3 regions of the Bacillus sp. JZ105 genome follow, and region 3 is predicted to be linked to each of the others. Evidence: predicted binding sites of a transcription regulator. Region 3 holds the regulator's gene; each other region holds the start of a gene.

Region 1 (8,199 bases), 420 kb from region 3:
AAGCAAACTTTCGTTGAAAAATAAAGACAGCGCCTTCATTTTAAGCTACAATCGGATTATCGTCTTTTTGGGTTACGAGTTTAGTGAAGATTGGTGGGAAAGACTTTGAGTGACACGCGACTAGATTTTAATACGCTATACACGCGCCATACGAGAGAGGCCTGGGCAGCTCTTGGAGAATATATGCCGGTATCTGTTTCAGAAGAGGAAGCGAGAGCGCTGCAAGGGTTAAATGATTATTTATCGCTTGAAGAAGTTCGAGATATTTACATACCGCTTATTCGTTTTCTGACGTTACATGTCTTTGCAGAAAAACAAAAAAACCAGCATGTGAATGCCTTTTTAAACTACCCGCATCATGCCAAAATTCCCTTTTTAATTGGGATTGCTGGAAGTGTAGCTGTCGGGAAAAGCACAACCGCTCGTATCATTGAAACGCTTTTATCGAGGCTTGGAGATGGGCTGAAAGTAAGTCTTGTAACAACAGATGGCTTTTTATATCCTCAAAAAGAATTAAAGGATCGAGGTCTGATGGAAAAGAAAGGCTTTCCGGAAAGCTATGATGTCAAAGCCCTGCTGTCTTTTTTAAATGAATTAAAATCAGGTAAACAAACTGTGCATGCCCCGGTATATTCTCATCTGACCTATGACCGGCTTGAAGGGGTGTATGAAACAGTAGAGGATGCGGATATTGTCATTATTGAAGGAATCAATGTACTCCAATCACCAGCGCTGGATGATCTGAAGGATGAACCGCGTGTGTTTGTATCAGATTTCTTTGATTTTTCGATTTATGTAGACGCCGCTGAAACGCAAATTCAATCATGGTATAAAGAACGATTTCGTTTGCTAAGGGAAACAGCCTTCCAAGACCCTGAATCCTTCTTTCATCAATATAAAGATTTGACGGATGAAGAGGCAGATCAAATGGCAAGCACCATTTGGAATACCGTGAACCGCCCAAATTTATACCAAAATATTTTACCGACAAAATATCGAGCTGATCTCATTTTGAAAAAAGGGGATCAGCACAAGGTGGAAGAGATCGCCATCCGCCGTGTATAAAGAAAAAACCGCTCAAACGAGAGAGCGGTTTTTTCTAATGATCTCCACTTACTTAACAGCTATGGCTGCTGCCGATCGCTTTTTTAGACGGTAATATCCAATGAGTAAGAAGGGAACGCCTGCGATGGTGATCACTGACAAGACTGTAAAAATGGAGAGGGGATGGGCTGCGCCAAAATAGTCAATGCAAAGTCCGCCGACAAATGGTCCGATGACGCTGCCGAGCTGAGAAAATCCCATCGCCCCAAAGTACGATCCCTTGACTTCAGGCTTTGCAATATTGTCTACAAAAAGATCCATCATCGCAAACAGCAGAACCTCCCCAATCGTAAACACGACAATGATGAAAGCAAGCATGCCAAGACTTTGTGAAAAAGCAATGGCAAACAAACTGCCGGCAAGAAGAATATTCCCGGTGGTCAGCGACAAAATGGTGGAGTAGCGCTTCGCAATCATGATGAGCGGATATTGTACGACAATGACAACCACTGCATTTAAAGATAAAAGATATCCAAACAGTTTAGGACCATCCTCAATCATAGGTGACGCTGATAAGTATTGAGGCAGTGTTGAGCTTAAATGCGAATACCCGAATGAACATAAGGTAACGCCGATGAGGATGATGCTAAAGACCGTATCTTTTTGGATAATGGAAAGGGCTTTTTTGACGCTGATTTGTTTCGTACTTTCTGGAGCAGCAACTGGATGCTTCTGAAATTGCCAGGCCAGTGTTAATCCATATAACAAATAAATAAAGGCAGCGACAAGAAATGGAAATGTTGTTTTCGATGATCCGAGATATAAGCCAAGCAGCGGGCCGAAAATCACACCAATATTAATGGCCGTATACCGTAAATTAAAAACAAACAACCGAATACTTGATGGGGTGACATCAGATAAGAGTGCCTTAGACGTCGGTTCAAACAGTGCCCGGCACAGTCCATTTAAAGCGTTCATGAGAAAGAAGACCCAAATGGCATCTGCAAACGCAAAGCCGACAAAGACAAGTGTCCAGCCAAAGATGGATAGAAGCATGACCTTTTTTCTGCCGATTCGGTCAGAGACATAGCCGCCGTAAAAACTCGCCACGATCCCAATAAGGGAGCTGACGGCAATGATTAACCCAGCTGCAGAAGCTGAAGCCCCTTTGACTTGTGTCAAATAAACGGCCAAAAAAGGAATGCTCATGGACGTCGCCATTCGGCCGAATATGGTGCCGATGATGATCGTCCAACTAAGTGGATGTAAAGTACGTAAGTTATTTTTCATGATGCTTCTCCCCTGAGTGTTAAGATGTTCCAATCATACATGAAAAATTGTGCAAATTAAATACACAATTTGATGGAGGAGACATCCGCCATATGACAGAGGCGCCCCGAATAGCTCGCAAATTTGGAGCGCATGTTTTTTTCTGCCGATGCTTCTATGTCTTTTAAAACTTCTGATGCGTATGGTCATTTAAAGACAATTTAATCAAGATCAATCGCGACAATTTGCTGCAAGGACAGATGGAGAACATCTTCATCATTGACGATTTTTATGCGCCGGGTTTCATAATGAATGGCTTTCACCCAGCCCCAAAACTGCTGTTTCATACCTGCTGCAGCATATGTTACGCAAATCGCTTGGTCCTCTGTAATCGACTGTGTGATCAAAAAATTCATTTCCTCTAGCTGATCAGTGCTCAGCGGAGGAGGCGTGTATTCTTTTTTCTTCCGTTTTTGAGCAAGCAGCTGTTCACGGTGCTCTGGGAGCATCATTCGGCTTGATTCCCACATGATGTTGTATCCAGGTGTTAATTTATTGGGATTCATGGCTGTTCGCCTCCGTTATTTGTAATGTCCACCAATTTTTTCGGCGCGGTGATACGCCTGCCCTGCGCTTGTTAGTGACGAGGCGTGCAAGAGTGCAGCAGGCCCATACTTCATATGGAGCGCATCAAATACTTTGCTGAGCCGGTCTTTTTTTAAATGGTGATCAAATAAACTCAGCTGATATTGGCTGTCAGGCTGCAGCTGCGAGAGAGTAATGCCTACACTGCGAATGGGCTGGCCGTCCCAGTGCTGCTGGCATAGCTGAATGGCTGCGTCTGCAATATCTCTCCCGTACTGTGTGGGGGAATGGAGCTTGATTTGTCTATGAAATCCAGTCGGATGAGAAAAATCAGCGCCTCTTACGCCAACAGACACCGTTTGCCCAACATAATGCTTAAAGCGCGCACGTCTTGCGACTTCTTCACTCAATTCAAGAAGGGCGACTTTGATGTCCTCAAAGGACGCATAATCATGGGGAAGGGTCATATGATGCCCAACCGCTTTTTGCTGATCATGTGTGTGAAGAGTGACCGGGGAGGGATCGTGTCCTAAAGCTGTTCGCTGCAGAAGCTCCCCGTTGATTCCCCAGCGTTTTTTTAGCCGGTCTAACGGATAAGCAGCAAGCGTCCCGATGGTACTGATACCCATTCGTTTTAAATGGTGCTCCATCCGTTTGCCGACACCAAATAATTTTCCAATCGGAAGCGGCCATAAATCAGCCGCCACCCGGTCTGCACGAAGTTCATAGATGCCAGATTTGTTTTTTTTAGCAAAATGGTCACAGGCCATTTTAGCGAGCACTTTATTAGGACCAATGCCAACACGTGCGTAAATGCCTGTCTGGTTCATAATGGTCGTTTGTATATTTTGAGCGATCTCGCGGGGCGAACCGAGTAGTGTCACACTTCCCGTAATATCGAGAAACTGTTCATCAATTGAATAGGGTTCGACAAGATCTGTGTATTGTTCAAGCAGTTCTGTCATCATGACAGAGACATCAAGGTAGCGTTGCATACGTGGACGTACGACGACGGCTTCAGGGCATTTCTCCTGTGCTTCCCATAATCTTGATGCATTTTGTACGCCCCGTTTTTTAGCGAGCGGGCAGGCTGCAAGTACGACCCCGCTTCGCCGCTCGGGATCTCCTGAGACGATGAGCGGCACATCCTTCAAATGGGGAGCCTCCACTTTTTCGACTGACGCATAAAACGACTGCATATCCACAAGCAGAATGGCTCGTTCATTCATGATTTTCACCTCTTAGAACGTATGTTCTGTATACATTTTAACCGTCAGGAGGTGAAATTGATACTGGTAAATCATTCAAAGAGAAGAGTGTAAAGCCATACAAAAAAAGACGAAGTGTCTCCACTTCGTCTCATCTGGGTAAAATAAGTCATTTTAAGCATGTGCCAAGTTGTTGGATGTTTGGAGCGGCTCAGAACGCAAACGATAGGCCGTTAGTTTTTTCTTAGGCTTATGGGTAAACTGCCGCACCACATCCACGTGGTCAACGTAATGATATAGATAAAGGGTTACATCATGCTTGCCAAGCTTTGTTTGCATAGTAAGCGGTGCCGGCCCTTCCTGCGGATGAAGAAAACGCTCTTCGTCACCAGGATAAATATAATAGCGTTCAATAAAGATCGCATCATTAAAATGTTGAATAATTTCGGATGTTTGCTGATCATCGAGTGGACGTCCTTGAAACGTCATCGTTGTTTGATCACTTGTTACTTTTGCATGCACCGCATAACGACTAAAAAGGCGTTCAACAACACCCGAAGGCAGCGAAGTGACAAGCAGCTTTAAAAGACTAAACACAACAAGTGAAGTAACCATCCAAACCAATATCATCATCTCCAATAAACATTTGTTCCATTTCCTATATGAACCATCTTAACATAACAAAAGAATAATACTTTCGCACAAAAAGTGAACTTTTTGAAATAAGTGTGAAGATTTAAAAGGAGATGACAGCGAAAGAACGAAGAACCAACAAAGCTGAAAGGAAAAAGGCTGATCCATCATCTTTACAAACAATTGATCAGACAGGTAGACTATTGAAATAGTTGTTTTTTTGTGAAAAAAGAGCGGTACAACTAAAAATGAAAAGGGGCGAGGCCACCATGATACGTCAAGTGAAGCCGTCAGATTTTTATGCGGTCACATCCGTCATTCAAAGCTGGTGGGGAGGCAGAGATTTGCGCGCAAAATTGCCAAAGCTATTTTTCGAACATTTTCAGCAAACAAGTTTTGTCGTTGTTGAAAAAGGTGAACTGATCGGCTTTTTAGTCGGTTTTTTATCGCAATCGCATTCAGATGAAGCGTATATTCACTTTGTTGGGGTACATCCAGACCATCGGAAATTGAAGATTGGCAAAATTCTCTATCAAGCGTTTTATGAAGCGGCTGAAAAGGAAGGAAGAACAACGATTAAGGCCATTACAGCTCCTGTCAATAAAGTCTCGATTGCTTACCATACAAAGCTCGGTTTTCAGATAGAAAAGGGAGATAAAACAGTGGATGGAATTTCAGTTTTTTCAGATTACGACGGCATTCATGAAGACCGGGTGCTATTTGTGAAAAAGCTGGAGGCGAAAGCATGATCATCAGACTGGATCAAAAAAATAAAGAACAAGCAAAAGAGCTGTTACATATCCAATTGGCTGCATATCAGCGGGAGGCAGAACAAATTGGCTATCAAGATTTACCGCCCTTAAAAGAAACGATTCAAGACATAATGGAAACAGATGAGATTTTCATAGGATTTGAAAAAGAGGGGCATTTGTTAGGGATCGCTTCATATGAAATGCATGACGATCGGATCATCCTCAGCCGGTTAGCTGTACACCCACATCATGTCAATCAAGGAATCGGGACAGCGCTCCTGCAATCCATTATCCAGCATCAAAAAACAATCGAGCTCACAACAGCAGAGGCAAATACACCAGCAATCAAGCTTTATGAAAAACTAGGATTTAAACAGAAGGCCCGTTTGCAGGTGGAAAACAAGCTGATGTTAACAAAGATGGAACGTTTGATGCTTCGAAAGGTGGAAGTGATTGAATACCAATCGAGCTGGCCAAAACAATTTCAAGATGAGCATGACAAGCTGAAAAAGATAGTTGGCGACAACTGGGTATATGGCCACCATATTGGCAGTACGTCAGTCATAGGAATGGCGGCTAAGCCAATGATTGATATCTTGCTAGAGGTGAAGCATATCAGCACCTTAGATGAGTGTAACCACCTGTTTCGCCAGCTTGGATATGAACCGCTCGGAGAACATGGACTTAAGGGAAGACGTTTTTTTAGAAAAGGCGGCTTGAACCGAACACATCACGTTCACGCCTATGAAGCCGGCCATGATGATGTAAAAAGGCATTTGGTGTTCCGAGATTATTTAAAAGCTGCACCTGATCGTGCCAAAGCCTATGCAGATAAAAAGCGTCAATTGGCAAAAGCCTATCCTGAAGATATGGCAAGTTATATCAAAGGAAAAGATGAGCTCATTAAAGAAATTGAACAAGAAGCGTACAATTGGTCAGACCTAAAGACAAATGATCAGACATAAGAGCTGACAGGGCGTGAACATGTTTAATTGATGACTGATATGTTACAATGTAACAATCAACGAAAAAAGGATGTTCGGCATGTATATTCATATAACAGAACCAGCAGCAGCGTTCCTTACAAAACAACAAGCAGGGCATAAAACAAAAGAACTGCTCCTTCGATATGATTCAGATGGGTGCGGCTGTGCGGTAAGCGGTGTCCCAATGATTTGGCTCACAGGTGAAAGAACAGGCGAATGGGAAGAACTCAAGCATAATCAGCTCTTTAAGTTGTACATACACACATCACAAAAGGTCTTTTTTGACGAGGAAATGACGATTGATTTTAACGGAAAAGCCAACACACTCATGTTGAAAAGTCCTCAACAAATACTCAGCCCGAGAATGGGTATACTTGTAAAGTAAGGTGGAAATGTAGTGGATCAAAAGCTAAAAGTGATACAAAATACGGCACAAAATAAAACATGGGTGTCGTTTTTAAATAACAATCATCCCTATAGTCTTTTACACTGGTCAATAGGTGGAATGGATTCGGTGAAAAAGGACGTATGGCTTCTTCAAGATGAAGTCACATTTGAAACAGAAGAATTTTCAACGCTCGAATTAGCTGTCAATTGGATCAAAGAGAATATGGATCAAGTAACTGATGTATTATAAAAGCCCTTTTTTCGAAAGGGTTTTTTTTGTGCGTACATCATCTCATCAAACCGCATGGCTGTCTAATCTGGAAAATGATCTTTTGAAACGAAAAAGGCCGTTTTTCAACACACAATTCGACAAAATGAGCAAGCTGGAAATAAAAAAATAGTAGCTTTAAATGCCGAAAAATAGGCATTTAAAGCGTTTATTGCGGGATACCGCAAACTTTGCGAAAAATGACATTTCATATTTCTTCCATTCGGGGAAATGTGATAGAATACAACATGTATCGTATATGAGAAGGGAGGTGCTAAAGTGAATTGAAGCTCAAGCTGTCATCGCCTCAGGTTGGAATCAAAATAAACGAATGGTATAGGCAGATTTGCGGATTTCATGTGATGAAAGCAGAGAAGCTGAAGGCGGAGATCGAGCAGGAAATCCTGGAGATGGAGCAGGATCAAAACTTATTATTGTTTTACCAGCTGATGGATTTTCGCCACAAGGTGATGCTTGAATATTTTGAACCGGCAAAGAAAGCCTCGAATGATGAAGAGATTAAGAATTTGCTAGAAACGATTGAACATTCACAAACGAAATTAACGGATATGCTTGAATACTATGTTCATTTTTTCACAGGAATGTTTGAATTTGAACAGAGAAACTATTTAAGTGCCATTGCTTATTACCGCTCAGCAGAAAAAAAGCTCAATCTCATATCAGATGATATAGAAAGAGCAGAATTTTACTTTAAATTAGCAGAAATTTACTACCACATGAAACAAACCCACTTTTCGATGCACTATGCCTTGCAAGCGTTAGATACGTATTCTGCCTACAGAACGTACACGCTGAGAATCATCCACTGTGAATTTGTCATTGGAGCAAACTATGATGATTTGAAATGCTATGAACATGCATTGCCCTACTTTAAAAATGCTCTAAAGCGAGCACGCTCAATTGGAAACCCTCGAGTCATAGGTTCGGCCCTTTTCAACTTAGGTAACTGTTATTATCAAATGAACGATCTTGCGGAAGCAAGCCGTTATCTGAAAGACTCTATTGAAGTGTTTGAAAAGGAGAATTTAACCCATCTTAATCGCTCT
Region 2 (8,199 bases), 710 kb from region 3:
CAAGCTGATGATCGAATCCCTCTCACAGGTGGAGATGGACGCTACAGTCATGGAGATATGAACTATCATAACCAAATGTCGTTCTCAGGCTATGATAAACAAGAGAACATCCAGCGTTCAAGAAAAATTGCCAACCGCATCAATAAAATGAATCACGTGGCTGACTCTCAAGTCATGGTGACGGATGAGAATGTGTATATTGCCATTAAATCAGATGGCCGCCTGACGTCGGAAGGTGTATCACAAGTAGAAGAAGCAGCGACTCGTTATGCGGATGGAAGAGCAGTCCAAGTCATAAAAGATGAAGGTGCATTCACACGCTTTAGAGACATGAGAAGAACGCAATTTGAAACAGGCCAAACAGGCATGACCCGGTAGTTTGACATCAAAAAGGCTAAAGTTCATCACGAACTTTAGCCTTTTCTTAAAAATAAACCTTGATGCCTATATAAAATTCGTAAAAGAAATAACAGCCAAACCCTAGTAATAAAATACCAGCAATAATGGATGTCCACTTGATCATCGTCCGATTCATCACTTTTCTAGTTAAGGATACAAGTGTGAGAAGACCGATGTCATGAAGGAGAATCCCTGCCAAAATACCGCCGGCAGCCAGCATAAATTCAGATGAGTCTGTTTTTGTATACGCATCCGCAAGGACAGCCCCAAAAACAGAAACCCAGAACACAAGATTTCCAGGAGATACCGCCACGAGCAAGCCGTTTCGATATGTTTTTGCGAATGATTTATTGACCTTTTCTCCTGCTAAATGGATATCTTGATCCGCATTTTTAATGGAATCGTATGCGAGAATCATTAAAAATACAGCTCCGATCAGCCAGAGCGGGATTTGAACAAACGGCAAAGATAAAAACTGAGCAAATCCAGCATATAAAGCCAAAATAAGTAATAAGTCTATGGTCATACCGCCTGCTCCGACAGTTAAACCATGAAAGAATCCGTTTTTGAGTCCCTGTTTTGTCATTTCAACCGTGATTGCTCCAACAGGCAGAGCAATTGAGAATCCTACGACGATAAATGTGAGAAATGTTTGCAATCGACTAGAACTTCCTTTGAATAAATTGTATAAAAATTCTCCGTTTAGATTAATTATACATAACAGGAGAAAAGGATCAATGTTTATTTCAGATTTGATTGAAATGATAGAGATAGATGATGTATAGAAGACTGTATATCAACATGATCCATAACGCTTATAGGGGAAAGGAACTATTTTCCTGAATCTTCTTTTCTTCATGATGTCTCTATGCTACACTGATGTGGAAATCAATAAAAGTGACTAGGGGTGCCCGTAAATGGGCTGAGAGAGAAGCATAAGCTTCTTAACCCTTTGGACCTGATCTGGCTCGTACCAGCGTGGGGAAGTTGAAGATGATGCATGTATCCTATCAATGATATGCATGTTTATTTCTGACGACGAAACCAGGTTCTTTAAATAGAGCCTGGTTTTTTGCTGGTGCTGATTCCATCCTGTCCGGTGACAAGAAGAAAAGGAGAGAACAGCAAATGAAGGAAAAGAAAAGTGTCCCATCCAACCAATCATTATTATCCAGCTTTGACGGCAGCCGAAAGGTGTATGAGAAAGGATCAAGGCCCGATATCTTAGTACCGAAAAGAGAGATTGTGCTCTCACATACTGTGACAGAGGCGGGCGACATAAAAAATGAACCAGCCCGTGTATACGATACGAGTGGACCGTACACTGATGAGAACGTTCATATTGACGTCACAAAAGGATTAAAGCGTCTTAGGGCAGCATGGATTGAAGAAAGAGGAGATACAGAAAGCTATGAAGGGCGTCATGTAAAACCGGAAGATAACGGATATCGGTCAAGGGAGAAGGAGTCCTTCCATTCTGTCCAAACTGATTTTCATCATAAGCCGCTCCGCGCGAAACAAGGAGCGCGCGTAACGCAAATGCATTATGCCAAAAAAGGCATCATTACGCCTGAAATGGAGTTTATCGCAATAAGAGAAGAGCTAAGCCCTGAGTTTGTTAGAGAGGAAGTAGCGAGCGGAAGAGCCGTTATTCCTTCGAATATTAACCATCCAGAAAGTGAACCAATGATTATCGGAAGGAATTTTCATGTCAAAATCAATGCGAATATTGGCAATTCAGCTGTAACATCATCCATTAATGAAGAGGTTGAAAAAATGACATGGGCGATCAGATGGGGGGCAGATACAATGATGGATCTGTCTACTGGAAAGGATATTCATACAACGAGAGAATGGATCATTCGGAATTGCCCCGTCCCAGTAGGAACCGTTCCTATCTATCAGGCCCTTGAAAAAGTGAATGGAGTCGCAGAAGATTTGACGTGGGATGTGTACAGAGACACATTAATTGAACAAGCAGAACAAGGTGTAGATTATTTTACAATTCATGCGGGCGTGCTGTTAAGATATATTCCGCTTACAGTTGATCGGGTGACCGGAATTGTTTCAAGAGGCGGTGCGATTATGGCAAGATGGTGTCTTGCTCATCATCAAGAGAATTTCCTCTACACGCACTTTGAAGATATTTGTGAAATTATGAAAACGTATGATATCGCCTTTTCACTTGGAGATGGACTTAGACCAGGCTCGATTGCTGATGCCAATGATGAGGCGCAGTTTGCAGAGCTGGAAACGTTAGGTGAATTAACAGAGATCGCCTGGAAACATGATGTGCAGGTGATGATTGAAGGGCCCGGCCATGTCCCAATGGATAAAATTAAAGAGAATGTGGACAAGCAAATGGACATTTGCAAGGAAGCACCATTTTATACATTAGGGCCTCTTACAACAGATATCGCGCCGGGGTATGATCACATTACATCCGCCATCGGTGCGGCCATGATCGGCTGGTACGGCACAGCCATGCTGTGCTATGTAACGCCAAAAGAGCATTTAGGTCTGCCGAATAAAGAAGATGTGAGAGAAGGCGTGATCGCTTATAAAATTGCCGCACATGCTGCTGATCTAGCAAAAGGACATCCTGCGGCTCAAAAGCGCGATGATGCATTATCAAAAGCGCGATTTGAATTTAGGTGGCAGGATCAATTCAACCTGTCACTTGATCCAGAAAGAGCCTTGGCGTTCCATGATGAAACATTGCCTGCCGAAGGCGCTAAGACCGCTCACTTTTGCTCGATGTGCGGACCGAAGTTTTGCAGTATGAAAATTTCTCATGATATCCGCAATCAATCTGAAGAAGTGAAAAGAGAGATGGAAAAGAAGGCGAAGGAGTTTGTTAATCAAGGAAGTCAAATTTATCAGCCCTAAAAAAGAACCTCGCACGATGCTGTGCGGGGTTTTATTAAACGGCTGAAAAGGCTTTTCTTAAAAGGTGAAAAAATGCCTTTACTGCATATGCCATCATGTCCACACTTGGAATAAGGGCATCTGTTAAATGAAAAAAGACTGTTTTTCTTTCTTGAGATGGTTTCTTTTTCTGTTTCATCAAGGGCAGCCTCCTTTTTAACCAATATACTTCTTTGCAGATATGAGAGATAGATATGTTGTGTGAATTTAAACAAAATTTAAACTTCTTGGGTTTGAATGGAAACAAGGAGGGGAAACGAGTTCAATAGAGAATGAATGAAAAGAGCTGATCTATTTGACCAGCGAACAAGAAAGAGTGGAAGGTGATCTTATGATGAAAGTATTTAAGGTAACATTTCATATGAACAATGGGGAAGTGCTTGATTTCGAGCTCAAACGTCCAGCTACCTATGATGTGTATAAAAAAATTGAAGAAGCCAATCATTGGTTTAAGCTGAATAATGAAATCATTAACCTATTAAACGTCAATAGTATCCATGTAGAAACAGAATAACGCAGAAAGCCGCTCAAAAGAGAGCGGCTTTCATTATGCAGAAAAATCATTTCGATTATTAAGCTGCCCGCAGGACAGCCAGTTCTTTTTATACAAATAAGCAATAACTTCAAGCCACAGACGCGGTGCTTTTTTAGGGAAAAAAGGTTTTTGGTAATAGGCATAAGCGGCTTTTAAATCATCCCATTGATGACATGATTTCGTTTGTGTGAATCTGGCAACGTCAATGACCCTGATCCGCCCTTCTTTTGTTAAGATCAGATTGCGCAGATGAATATCAGAAGGATTCAATCCTTTCTCGCGCGCTTCCTCCAGCGCTTCATCGACTTGTTCAATCATTTGTTTTTTAATAGGAATTCCTTTATTAAGGCATTCATAGAATGTGTAGCCTTTAATATATTCCATTAAAATATACTGATCCCCAAACTCATAAATCTCAGGATAGTAAGACGAATCAGAAAGTTTTTCGTAAATGGCAGCCTCTTTGCGGGCAATATGCTGATAAGAAGGGAAAAATACTTTTAGTGCCATTTTCTTGCCGTCTTTTTTGTATAAAAAGACATAGGCACTTCTTCCTTTGCCGCACAGTTCAAGCTCTGCCGGTTTATAGGCAAGCTTATGAAAACGTTTCTCTTCATGATACTGAATCGATTCGGCTAATCTTTTGACCTCTGACATTGACTTCACCTTCTTTGGTTTCAGTTTATGCGGCTGAAAAACGAATGATGAAAAAACCGTGTCATTCGATAAAGCAATGGATTGTATAAAACATAACATTTACGAATGAAGGATACAACGAAAGACTCTTAACATACATTTGAATCATCGATTTGGTTAATGTTTAGAAAAATGGGTCAAACTACATATGTCATGCATCGATCTCATGTTCTAAAGAGGTGTAAATAGTGAAAGTGAAGATGAAATGTTTCGTTACAGGACTTATCATGACAAGTGTGCTTTTTTTCGCTGCGGATATGGAAGGAAAAGAACACTTGCAAAAGCAGTCAAACTCTATTACCGTCCAGCTTGAAAAAGTCTATCTAGACGGCGATGTGAGTATTGAAAGACACCGGGCATCATTAGAAGACAAAGACACATTCTGGGCGCAGTATAAAGGCTGGACGCTGGTAGAACAAAAAGAGGATTTTGCCCTTTTTAGAAAGCAAATTGATGATATCTCTCCATTAAGTAAAGCAAATGGATATATCGGATTATCAGAGGACGGTGTGATTTCTACGTTTCATGGAAGGCCTGACGGCTGGGCGGAGCCTATTCATCTCTTTTTTCAAATTGATACGTCCCGTTTAGAAAGCCATGTGGAAAAGCAGCTTGAGCAAGGCATTCCTTTTCGAACAAAGGATGAATTTGAGCATGTGCTTGAAGTCATGAAGCCTTATCGAAATGAAATATCGTTTTAAAGCGTGTAACAGCTTGCTGGTGTGAAGACCGCAAGCTGTTTTTCGTGGTTTCATCATAAAAATGTACTGAGCGAACGTATGTTAACTTTTATTGCGGTTTTCTCTTCGATTTATGTTACAATGAAGAACAGTCAAAGAGGTGAAAACGGTGATAGAGTTTGTAAAAGGGACCATTGATTATGTGTGCCCGCAATATGTTGTCATTGAAAACGGCGGAGTGGGATATCAAGTCTATACCCCAAACCCGTTTATCTATCGAGTAAATAAACAAGAAACGATTTATACGTATCATTACATAAAGGAAGACGCCTTTTCGTTATACGGTTTTCAAACACGAGAAGAAAAAGCGCTGTTCACAAAACTGTTAAATGTCACAGGAATTGGGCCAAAGGGTGCACTCGCGATTCTTGCTTCCGGTGATCCTGGCGCTGTCATTTCAGCGATAGAACGTGAAGATGAAGCCTTCCTGATTAAATTCCCTGGTGTGGGCAAAAAAACAGCACGTCAAATCATTCTGGATCTAAAAGGAAAACTGGCAGATGTAGTGCCAGAAATGATTGGTAACTTATTTAATCACGAGGACCACATTCAGGTCGAAACGCAGCAAACTGCATTAGATGAAGCGCTTGAAGCGTTAAGTGTTCTTGGATACGGTGATCGTGAAATCAAAAAGGTTCTTCCATTATTAAAAGAAGAAAAGAATCTCACAACCGATCAATATGTGAAAAAAGCTTTACAAAAAATGTTGAAATAGGGTGATGTCTCATGGATGAACGGCTCGTCTCAACTGAAGCAGACAACCATGAATCAGCCATTGAGCAAAGTCTGCGGCCACAGACACTTAGCCAATATATCGGTCAGCAAAAAGTAAAGGATAATCTCAGCGTTTTTATTGAAGCTGCCCGCATGAGGCAGGAAACGCTTGATCACGTCCTTTTATATGGACCTCCTGGACTTGGGAAAACAACACTTGCGTCGATCATTGCCAATGAAATGAATGTTCAGCTGCGTACAACGTCAGGGCCAGCAATTGAGCGTCCTGGTGATTTGGCGGCCATCTTAACATCTCTTGAGCCAGGTGACGTATTGTTTATTGATGAAATTCACCGCTTGCAGCGCTCAATTGAAGAAGTGCTGTACCCAGCAATGGAGGATTTTTGTTTAGATATTGTCATTGGAAAAGGAGATACAGCGCGCTCTGTACGGCTTGATTTACCGCCATTTACGCTTGTAGGTGCAACGACTCGTGTCGGGCTGTTAACAGCGCCGCTTCGTGATAGGTTTGGGGTGCATGCAAGATTGGAATACTATGAGCAAAGAGATTTGGCTCACATTGTGGCAAGAACAGCCGAGCTGTTTGAAATTGGGATCGATATTCGCTCTGCTGAAGAGATTGCGAGACGTTCCCGGGGAACACCGAGGGTTGCCAATCGTTTGCTCAGAAGAGTAAGAGATTTTGCGCAGGTGCTTGGGAATCATGCCATTACGCAGGATATTGCGGAAGATGCCCTTGAGCGTCTTCAAGTCGACAGGCTTGGCCTCGATCATATAGACCATAAGCTGCTTTTAAGTATGATCGAAAAATTTAGAGGCGGTCCTGTTGGGCTTGATACGATCTCAGCGACAATTGGAGAAGAATCACATACGATTGAAGATGTGTACGAACCGTACTTACTTCAAATTGGTTTCCTGCAAAGAACACCAAGAGGGCGGGTCGTCACGAGAGAAGCGTATGAACATTTTCAAATGGAGGTTCCGATTCGTGACTGAATTCCCTAAAATGTTAATGATTTTAGGCGGTGTCCTTTTTGCCGCAGGATTAGTGTTTCAATTGGTTGGTAAGCTTCCAGGTGATATTTTTGTGAAAAAAGGAAATGTAACGTTCTTTTTTCCTGTCATTACATGCATTGTCATTAGCATCGTACTGACCATATTACTGAATATCTTTGGACGGATGAAATAACGTTAACTAGTTAACTACAGAATAGGTGAAGGAAATGAAGCTAGAACTATTTGATTTTGATTTACCAGAAAGATTGATTGCACAAGTGCCGCTTGAAAAAAGAGATGCATCAAGACTGATGGTCTTAAACAAACAAACGGGTGCGATTACACATGATACATTCTCACAAATCATCGATTATTTTCAAAAAGGTGATTGTCTCGTTCTAAACAATACGCGCGTTCTGCCTGCACGTCTGTTTGGTATGAAAGAGGATACAGGTGCCAAAGTTGAGCTGCTTCTATTGAAACAAGAAGAAGGAGACAACTGGGAAACACTTGTCAAACCAGCCAAACGGGTGAAAAAAGGGACCGTTATCACATTTGGTGATGGACGGCTCCAAGCTGTATGTACAGAGGAAATGGAACATGGCGGAAGAAAAGTAAAGTTTCGATATACAGGCATTTTTTATGAAGTGCTTGAATCACTTGGTGAAATGCCGCTGCCTCCATATATTAAAGAGCAGCTTGACGACCGTGAACGCTATCAAACCGTTTATTCAAAAGAGGTTGGCTCCGCTGCTGCGCCAACTGCCGGTCTCCACTTTACAACCGAGCTGCTGGATGCGCTGAAAGCGAAAGGTGTACACATTGCTTTCATTACGCTGCACGTAGGGCTTGGCACGTTTCGTCCGGTAAGTGCAGAACGTATTGAAGAACACGAAATGCACGCAGAGTTTTATGAAATGAATGAAGAAACAGCTGATGAGCTTAATCGCGTTCGCAAGGAAGGCGGACGGATTATTTCAGTCGGTACAACGTCGACAAGAACGCTTGAAACCATTGCAAGTGCACATGATGGTGAGTTCAAAGCCTCAAGCGGCTGGACGTCGATCTTTATTTACCCTGGCTACACATTCAAGGCAATTGATGGCATGATCACGAATTTCCATCTGCCAAAATCCTCGTTAATTATGCTTGTCAGCGCATTAGCTGGAC
Region 3 (8,199 bases):
GCTGACAAGGAGGAAAGACCGCCAATTAGGCGGTTTTTTTCTGTTCTCATAGAAATAGATCGATAGAATGAAGGTTGGGAAGATACAAAACACCTAATTTCGAAATGAAATATTTTGTAAAAAATAAGAATATTCTCTCATTTACTCCAATATGAAACAATCGTATGATTTTTGATATAGGACATAAAGGAGGAATATGATGAAAAAGGTGAAAATGTTACTCCCTTCTCTTCTCGTTTTTGGTGCTTTAAGTGTGCCTAGTTTTGCCCATGCTGCATCGGATTCAGTACTAACGTCTGATTATGACATGGTGACTTCTAATGGAAAAGTGATTTCTTCAAGTGATTTCCACAATGATACGAAAGCCCCCTCATCCTTTGACAAAGTGGATGATCTTTCTTCTACTGTTGGCGAAAAAGTAAAACCACTATCAAAATATTTAAAAGATTTTCAAACGAAAGTCGTCATTGGAGACGATGGCAGAACCAAAGTAGCAAATACAAGAGTGGCACCATACAATTCGATTGCTTATATTACATTTGGCGGCTCAAGCTGTACGGGAACACTCATTGCTCCTAACAAAATTTTGACAAACGGACACTGCGTGTACAATACGGCATCGAGAAGCTATAGTGAGAAAGGGACTGTATATCCTGGTATGAATGATAGTACTGCGGTGAACGGTTCTGCAAAAATGACTGAGTTCTATGTACCAAGCGGGTATATTAATACTGGTGCAAGCCAATATGACTTTGCCGTGATTAAAACCGATACGAACATTGGCAATACGGTCGGCTACCGATCCATCCGCCAGGTGACAAACTTGACTGGGACAACCATTAAAATCTCAGGATATCCTGGTGATAAAATGAGATCGACTGGTAAGGTGTCACAATGGGAGATGTCAGGTCCTGTGACGAGAGAAGATACGAATCTAGCATACTATACGATTGATACATTCAGCGGAAATTCAGGTTCTGCCATGCTGGATCAGAACCAGCAAATCGTTGGAGTTCATAACGCCGGGTATTCAAACGGAACGATAAATGGCGGGCCGAAAGCGACAGCTGCCTTTGTTGAGTTTATAAACTATGCGAAAGCGCAATAAAAAATAGAGCTTGTTTCCTTCATAGGGGACAAGCTTTTTTTATGAAGTGAATTGATAGGATTCATATGTCTAACCTGAGAGATTTGAGATTGAGAGCCCTCATCATTTTTTTCTCATGTCATCTGCGTACCACTCATACATTAAAATGACACATTTCCTTTCAGTCAAGATGCTTAAGATGGATGAGGAGGTCACGCGCTTTTGAAGATGAAAAGAGGCTGGATCGCTGCTGTCGCCTTATGTTTTGTGATATGGATGGGCACGTTGTTAGGCGGATTTGGAGAGAAGCAGGCAGCAAAAGGGGCTGATCGATATGATCATGTCGTTCAATTTCCAAAGGAAAGGTACCCTGAAACAGGCAGTCATATTCAAGAAGCCATTCGAAAAGGGCATTCAGATGTGTGTACCATTGACCGAAATGGAGCAGATGCCCGCAGGCAAGAATCATTAAAAGGAATTCCGACAAAACCCGGCTTTGACCGGGATGAATGGCCGATGGCGGTTTGTCTTGAGGGAGGAAAAGGCGCAAGTGTACAATATGTCAGCCCATCAGATAATAGGGGAGCAGGCTCATGGGTCGGGCACCAAATCAGCGGGTTTCCTGATGGGAAAAGAATATTATTCATTGTGAAATAAATCGGAAAGAGTCTCCTTAGGGGCTCTTTTGTTTATCCTCAGAGCCTATTCGAGCTAGCAGGGACAAAAGATTCAGTGGTACAATCAATCTATCAGGTACAAAGACTGACAAGAAGAAAATGTGAAGGGACATTTGCTTATGGATAAAAACCGTGCATTATACGATTTTTTTATGCAGCATGCAGAGAAGCTGACTGAAACATGGTATGAATCAATTGAGGACGATGATCCAGAATCCATATATCGTTCAACAGATTCCAGCATCATAGCAGAGCTAAAACGGCAGAATCAAGATTATTACCAGCATTTTATACGAGCTATTATTGAAGATAAGACGTATTTACATACTGAATTTAAAAAATGGTCTGAGGATTTAGCCAGTGACCCAAAGCATTTAAATACACCATTAGATTATGTCGTGAGAGAATACATGTCCAATCAAAGAGTGGTTTTGCATTACTTAAAAGAATTTATCAAACAGCGTCAAAATGACATTGATATTGACCGCATCTTTTATTGGTATGATTTAATTTCCGAAGCGTTTAATATTTCAATCCATGTGTTTATCCAGCAATATGTGAAAAATACAACCGAAAAACTCGTGGCTCAAAGAGATATGATTTACGAATTGAGCTCACCGGTAATTGTTTTAAAAAGCCAGATTGCGTTATTGCCTTTAGTAGGTGACATTGACACAGCGAGAGCAAAAATTATTTTAGAAAATACGCTAAATCAGTGTTCACAAAAAGGTGTTCAGCATTTATGTATTGATCTATCGGGTGTGGTCATGATTGATACAATGGTGGCTCATCAAATCTTTGATCTTGTCACGTCACTTCGGTTGATTGGAGTAGAGACGACCATTTCAGGGATTAGACCAGAAATTGCCCAAACAGCAGTGCAGCTCGGGCTTCCTTTTAATGAATTTCGCACGGCATCATCACTTGCTCACGCGCTGGACCGTTTGACTGAATTTTCTCCAATATAAAAACCAGGCCGATGAAAGGCCTGGTTTTTTATTTAAATGACAGCGTCAATTTGTGTGACTTTCCAATTTTTTTGTACTTTTTCGTACGTAACAGTTCGTTTTACTTTGCGTCCATCAAGTGTTGGGACAGTAAATTCATATGTGCGAACCGTTTGTTTTTTAGAAACAAGTTTAGGTGTGGCTTTTTCCCAATTAAGCATGTTGTCTCCGTCACCGACTGGAACAGCCATTTTGCCTTTATGAACAATGAAATGATAATCTTTTAAACCATGTTTGATGGCATCTTGAGTGAAAACTTGAGATAGGTAGCTGTTTAATTTTTTCTTTGTATCAAATGTTTTAGAAAGATAGTTGTACGTCATATCTTGATAGGTAAAAGATTTTAATTTGACATTTGAATGGTCTTTCATTTTGTAGCCTGACATTGCACTCCAAAAATGTTCTCTTGCATCAAGGGCAATATGTAACGCTTCTTTATTTGTCAAAGAGGCTGATTTCTTCGAAGCGGCCAATGTTGTCGTTTGTAATGAGATCATAAGCATAATAGCAGTTAATAAAACAAATAATTTTTTCAAGGCGATTGCCTCCTTTTCTCAATGAAAACTTCTTATGTTACAAATGTTACAATAATTACAGTGATATTACAAGTATTAAATCTAAATGTTTTTTATTTCTTTTGTTTCTAATTATATAACGTTTGAGGGAGACAAAAAGTTTTCATTTTTTTTATTTTTCTTCTTAATCATTATTTAACCGTTCTAAAGAAGAACGAAACGTCTTTTGGAAAATTTCTATTTAGACGTTTAACACTCTTTTTTATTTAAGACATATACTGTCGTGACGAATGTCTAAAGAAAGGGGTGTTTCGTATGTATCATCCGTATGAAGGTATAGGGAATGGTTACTCGTATGATAGGCAGATGCAGGGATGGCCATCGATTTCTATTCCTCAAATTGGAGGTTTTCCTGGGTTTCCGATTGGAGGAGGTACTTGGCCAGGTCAAGGGTCAGGCGGACAATCGGCACCGCCAGCACCGCCGCAGCATATGATTTCGCAGTATCAGCAAGCACTCTCTCAGCCTCAAAGTATGCAGTCATTTCTATTTGGGCAAGGTGCAGGGGGAGGCCATCAAGCTGTACAATTTGCAGCGGGATGTAATAGAAGATGGACGATTGTGCTTTTGAGAAACGGCCAAGTATTTTTAATGTTCGTTCTTTCTTCACAGCCTTTTGGCCGAACAACTGGCTTTATATGGCCGAACTTTACATTTGGTTCCTTCCCAAGCTCAAGTATTCTTGCCTATTCTTGTGCATAAGAAAAAGCCGGTTCTCATCAGCAGCTGATGAAATACCGGCTTTTTTTAATGAATATTTCGAAATACGCCAATCACTTTACCTAGTATACTCACATTCTGTAAAATAATCGGTTCCATTGATGGGTTTTCTGGCTGTAATCTAAAGTGTGTATCTTCTTTATAAAAACGTTTCACTGTCGCTTCATCTTCCTCTGTCATGGCGACCACAATATCTCCATTGTTAGCGGTGCTTTGCTGGCGCACAATGACATAGTCCTTGTCCAAAATACCTGCATCAATCATACTTTCTCCCATAATTTCAAGCATAAACACTTGTTCGTCTGGTGCAGCAAATGTCTCTGGAAGAGGGAAGTATTCTTCTACATTCTCAACAGCTGTGATAGGCAGGCCTGCCGTTACTTTTCCGATGACTGGAACGTTCATTACAGCACTCTTTGGAATATTCATTTCCTCTTCATCTAGTACTTCGATCGCTCTAGGTTTTGTCGGGTCTCTTCTAATTAAGCCCTTTGTTTCCAGTCTAGCTAAATGTCCATGGACCGTTGAACTGGATGCTAGACCGACAGCTTCTCCAATTTCACGGACGGATGGGGGATAACCCTTGCTTTTTACTTCATCTTTGATGAATTTCAGGATATCGAGTTGTCTTTTTGATAGCTTCGTCATCTTTTGCACCTCAAAACGTCAATTTTAAAGAAATTATAGCATGTTTTTCCTAACAGTACAAACATAGGTTCGAAAAAACGTTTGACAGAAACGTTTGTTCGTATTTATAATGAGAGACAGAAAGAGCGAACGCATATTCTGTTAGGAGAGATGACATTATGAGGTTAAAAGAATCTATTATTTTTATTGGGGTATTCTCATTCATCGTTGGCATATTTCTCTCACTTATTGCAGTCACAAGCCATAATGATTCAAATCAGTATGTTAAAATAGAGGTTCAATCAGGAGATACTCTTTGGGGGTTAGCTGATCAAGTAAACGACAGCAAATCAATCGACAAAAATGCATTTATTGACTGGGTAACAGAACACAATGATCTTGCTTCAACAGAAATCCAGCCTGGAGACATTCTTGTCATACCCGTGAAAAAAGAGCATCCAGTCGTATATCAGCTTGCAACAGTACAGTAGAAAGGTCGATTGAAGACATGAACGCAATCATTTATGCGAGAGTAAGCACTGTGAAAGAAGAGCAGGAAACCTCGCTGAAAAGACAAGAAGAAGAACTGCTGGCTTTAGCTGCCATGCACAAGATGAATGTGGTCAAAGTCATCAAAGAAAAAGCAAGTGGATATGAGCTAGATCGTGATGGCGTGTTTGAAATGCTTGCTGCACTGAAGGAAGAGTCGATCGATGCCGTTCTTATCCAAGATGAAACACGTCTTGGAAGAGGACAAGCAAAAATTGCGCTTCTTCATTGTCTATTTAAAGAGAACGTAAAGGTATACAGCGTGTTTCATAGAGGAGAGCTTGAGCTTTCAGAAGCAGATGAAATGGTCATCGAGATTGTAGGAATCGTCGAAGAGTACCAACGGAAAATTCATAACCTGAAAATCAAGCGGGGGATGAAAAGGGCTGTTGAGCGCGGATATCAGCCTGAACTGAATTTAAGGCAGCAGAACCATGCACCTGGCCGTGAGCGTATTGAAGTGCCGATTTCAGAAATTGTTCGATTAAGAAAAAATAACATGACGTTCGCCGAAATTGCCGCCACTCTTCAGGCATTAGGTTTTGACATTTCAAAAGCAACAGTGCATAGAAGGTATCAAGAATATGAAAAAGGCCTTACCATCTAAAGCGTGATTTGTTGTCAAAATGATTGATATTTAGTAGTATGTAGAGAAAATGCTTTAAAGGAGTTTGTCATGATTTCTAAAGAACAGCTTGCAAGAATAAATGAGCTTTCAAAAAAGTCGAAAGAGACCGGTTTATCAGACGCTGAAAAAACAGAACAAAAGCAGTTGAGAGAAGAGTATTTGAAAGCTTTTCGTTCTTCTATGAAAAATACACTGAAAACTGTCAAAATTGTTGACCCTGAAGGAAACGATGTTACACCAGAAAAATTAAAAAGAGAAAAAGATCAGAACCTTCATTAAGGCTGTGATTTCTTGAATTTTGAAAAGATGGGAAGAATATTCTCGTCTTTTTTCATATTTGCATAACTTTTTAGGTGATCGATAAACTAAATGTGACAAAATCCTTCTTTTTCAGCGTGAAATAGTTGTGAAAAAAGGACAGTAGATTTATGATAATGGTGTACACAAGATACGGAAGGGGATTTATATGGAAACGATTGAATTGAAATCTATTGCAACAATACGTACTCTCTCCATAGACGCAATTGAAAAAGCGAATTCCGGTCACCCAGGAATGCCGATGGGTGCTGCACCAATGGCGTACGCTTTATGGACGAATCACTTAAACGTAAGTCCGCAAAATCCAAATTGGTTTAACAGAGACCGCTTTGTTTTATCCGCGGGCCATGGTTCTATGCTTCTATACAGCATGCTTCATTTAAGCGGATACAATCTGAGCATTGACGATTTAAAACAATTCCGCCAATGGGGAAGCAAAACACCTGGACATCCTGAATTTGGACACACAGAAGGCGTAGACGCGACAACGGGTCCTTTAGGCCAGGGAATTGCGATGGCAGTAGGAATGGCGCTTGCAGAAAGACATCTTGCGGAAACTTATAACAGAGACAACTTCCATGTTGTAGACCACTATACATACAGCATTTGCGGAGATGGAGACTTAATGGAGGGAATTTCCTCTGAAGCAGCTTCACTTGCTGGTCATTTAGGCTTAGGCCGTTTAATCGTTCTTTACGATTCAAATGACATTTCTTTAGATGGCGACTTAGATCGTTCATTCTCTGAAAATGTGAAGAATCGTTTTGAAGCGATGAACTGGGAAGTTCTTTACGTGAAAGACGGCAACAACATCGAAGAAGTAACAGCTGCTATTGAAAAGGCGAAGCAAAGCACAGACAGACCTACATTAATCGAAGTGAAAACAACGATCGGTTTCGGATCGCCAAACCGTGCGGGAACGTCTGGTGTGCATGGTGCACCGCTTGGCAGCGAGGAAGCAAAGCTGACGAAGGAAGCTTACTCTTGGACGTTTGAAGAAGATTTCCATGTACCTTCTGAAGTGTACGATCATTTTAAAGAAGCTGTCAAAGACGCTGGACAGAAAAAAGAAGCAGCGTGGAATGAACTGTTTGCGCAATACGAAAAAGAATATCCAGAGCTGGCAGCACAGCTGAAGCTTGCGATTGAAGGAAAGCTTCCTGAAAATTGGGATCAAGAGGTTCCTGTTTATGAAGCAGGTTCAAGCCTTGCCTCCCGTGCATCTTCAGGCGAAGTGTTAAATGGCATTGCAAAGCAAGTACCTTTCTTTATTGGCGGGTCTGCTGACCTTGCTGGATCAAATAAAACAACGATTAAAAACACGGATGATTTCGGTAAAAATAATTATGCCGGCAAAAACATTTGGTTCGGTGTCAGAGAGTTTGCAATGGGTGCGGCGCTCAATGGTATGGCACTTCACGGCGGTCTTCGTGTATTCGGCGGAACGTTCTTTGTTTTCTCAGATTACTTAAGACCAGCAATTCGTCTTGCTGCGTTAATGGGACTTCCAGTCACTTACGTCTTTACTCATGATAGTATCGCTGTTGGTGAAGATGGTCCGACGCATGAACCGGTTGAACAGCTTGCTTCACTGCGTGCGATGCCTAATCTTTCCGTTATCCGCCCAGCAGATGGAAATGAAACAGCTGCAGCGTGGAAACTAGCTGTATCTTCAACGGATAAACCGACAGCACTAGTTCTTACTCGTCAAAACCTTCCAACGATTGATCAGGCACCAGAGAAGGCATATGAGGGCGTAGAAAAAGGTGGATACGTGGTGGTTGAAGCAGCTGATGCACAGCCAGAAGCACTTCTACTCGCTTCAGGATCTGAGGTTGGTTTAGCCATTGAAGCACAAAAGGCACTTGAAAAAGAAGGTATCCGCGCATCTGTTGTCAGCCTTCCTGCATGGGATCGCTTCGATCAGCAGTCAGACGAATACAAAGAATCCGTTCTTCCTAAAGCAGTACGTGCACGTATTGCGATTGAAATGGGTGCTTCACTTGGCTGG

Evidence for each region. The regulator LexA, encoded in region 3, represses DNA repair genes until DNA is damaged. The targets are predictions, from matches to a motif close to CGAACATATGTTCG.
Region 1: M1D81_RS11215 (DNA polymerase IV) is a predicted target of LexA. The motif match lies at 4,142-4,155, and genes of this name have one in related genera.
Region 2: ruvA (Holliday junction branch migration protein RuvA) is a predicted target of LexA. The motif match lies at 5,331-5,344, and genes of this name have one in related genera.

What each region holds. Positions count from the first base shown of each region.
Region 1 is NZ_CP096387.1:2,202,609-2,210,807, reverse strand. It holds gene coaA (type I pantothenate kinase) at 106-1,065, shown strand; gene M1D81_RS11225 (MDR family MFS transporter) at 1,114-2,334, opposite strand; gene M1D81_RS11220 (YolD-like family protein) at 2,535-2,879, opposite strand; gene M1D81_RS11215 (DNA polymerase IV) at 2,895-4,127, opposite strand; gene M1D81_RS11210 (YfmQ family protein) at 4,281-4,730, opposite strand; gene M1D81_RS11205 (GNAT family N-acetyltransferase) at 5,009-5,488, shown strand; gene M1D81_RS11200 (GNAT family N-acetyltransferase) at 5,485-6,456, shown strand; gene M1D81_RS11195 (iron-sulfur cluster biosynthesis family protein) at 6,536-6,862, shown strand; gene M1D81_RS11190 (DUF2552 family protein) at 6,875-7,114, shown strand; gene M1D81_RS11185 (response regulator aspartate phosphatase) at 7,417-8,199, shown strand, end outside.
Region 2 is NZ_CP096387.1:2,494,968-2,503,166, reverse strand. It holds gene M1D81_RS12885 (YhcN/YlaJ family sporulation lipoprotein) at 1-378, shown strand, start outside; gene M1D81_RS12880 (LysE family transporter) at 425-1,057, opposite strand; TPP riboswitch at 1,293-1,401, shown strand; gene thiC (phosphomethylpyrimidine synthase ThiC) at 1,528-3,288, shown strand; gene M1D81_RS12870 (hypothetical protein) at 3,323-3,466, opposite strand; gene M1D81_RS12865 (hypothetical protein) at 3,659-3,841, shown strand; gene M1D81_RS12860 (protein kinase family protein) at 3,875-4,519, opposite strand; gene M1D81_RS12855 (intercompartmental signaling factor BofC) at 4,759-5,259, shown strand; gene ruvA (Holliday junction branch migration protein RuvA) at 5,408-6,013, shown strand; gene ruvB (Holliday junction branch migration DNA helicase RuvB) at 6,025-7,029, shown strand; gene M1D81_RS12840 (DUF2905 domain-containing protein) at 7,022-7,222, shown strand; gene queA (tRNA preQ1(34) S-adenosylmethionine ribosyltransferase-isomerase QueA) at 7,257-8,199, shown strand, end outside.
Region 3 is NZ_CP096387.1:1,781,581-1,789,779, forward strand. It holds gene M1D81_RS09010 (bifunctional cytochrome P450/NADPH--P450 reductase) at 1-5, shown strand, start outside; gene M1D81_RS09015 (trypsin-like serine peptidase) at 200-1,108, shown strand; gene M1D81_RS09020 (NucA/NucB deoxyribonuclease domain-containing protein) at 1,364-1,744, shown strand; gene M1D81_RS09025 (STAS domain-containing protein) at 1,884-2,732, shown strand; gene M1D81_RS09030 (IseA DL-endopeptidase inhibitor family protein) at 2,765-3,307, opposite strand; gene M1D81_RS09035 (hypothetical protein) at 3,602-4,048, shown strand; gene lexA (transcriptional repressor LexA) at 4,094-4,714, opposite strand; gene yneA (cell division suppressor protein YneA) at 4,873-5,184, shown strand; gene M1D81_RS09050 (YneB family resolvase-like protein) at 5,202-5,849, shown strand; gene M1D81_RS09055 (DUF896 domain-containing protein) at 5,919-6,149, shown strand; gene tkt (transketolase) at 6,337-8,199, shown strand, end outside.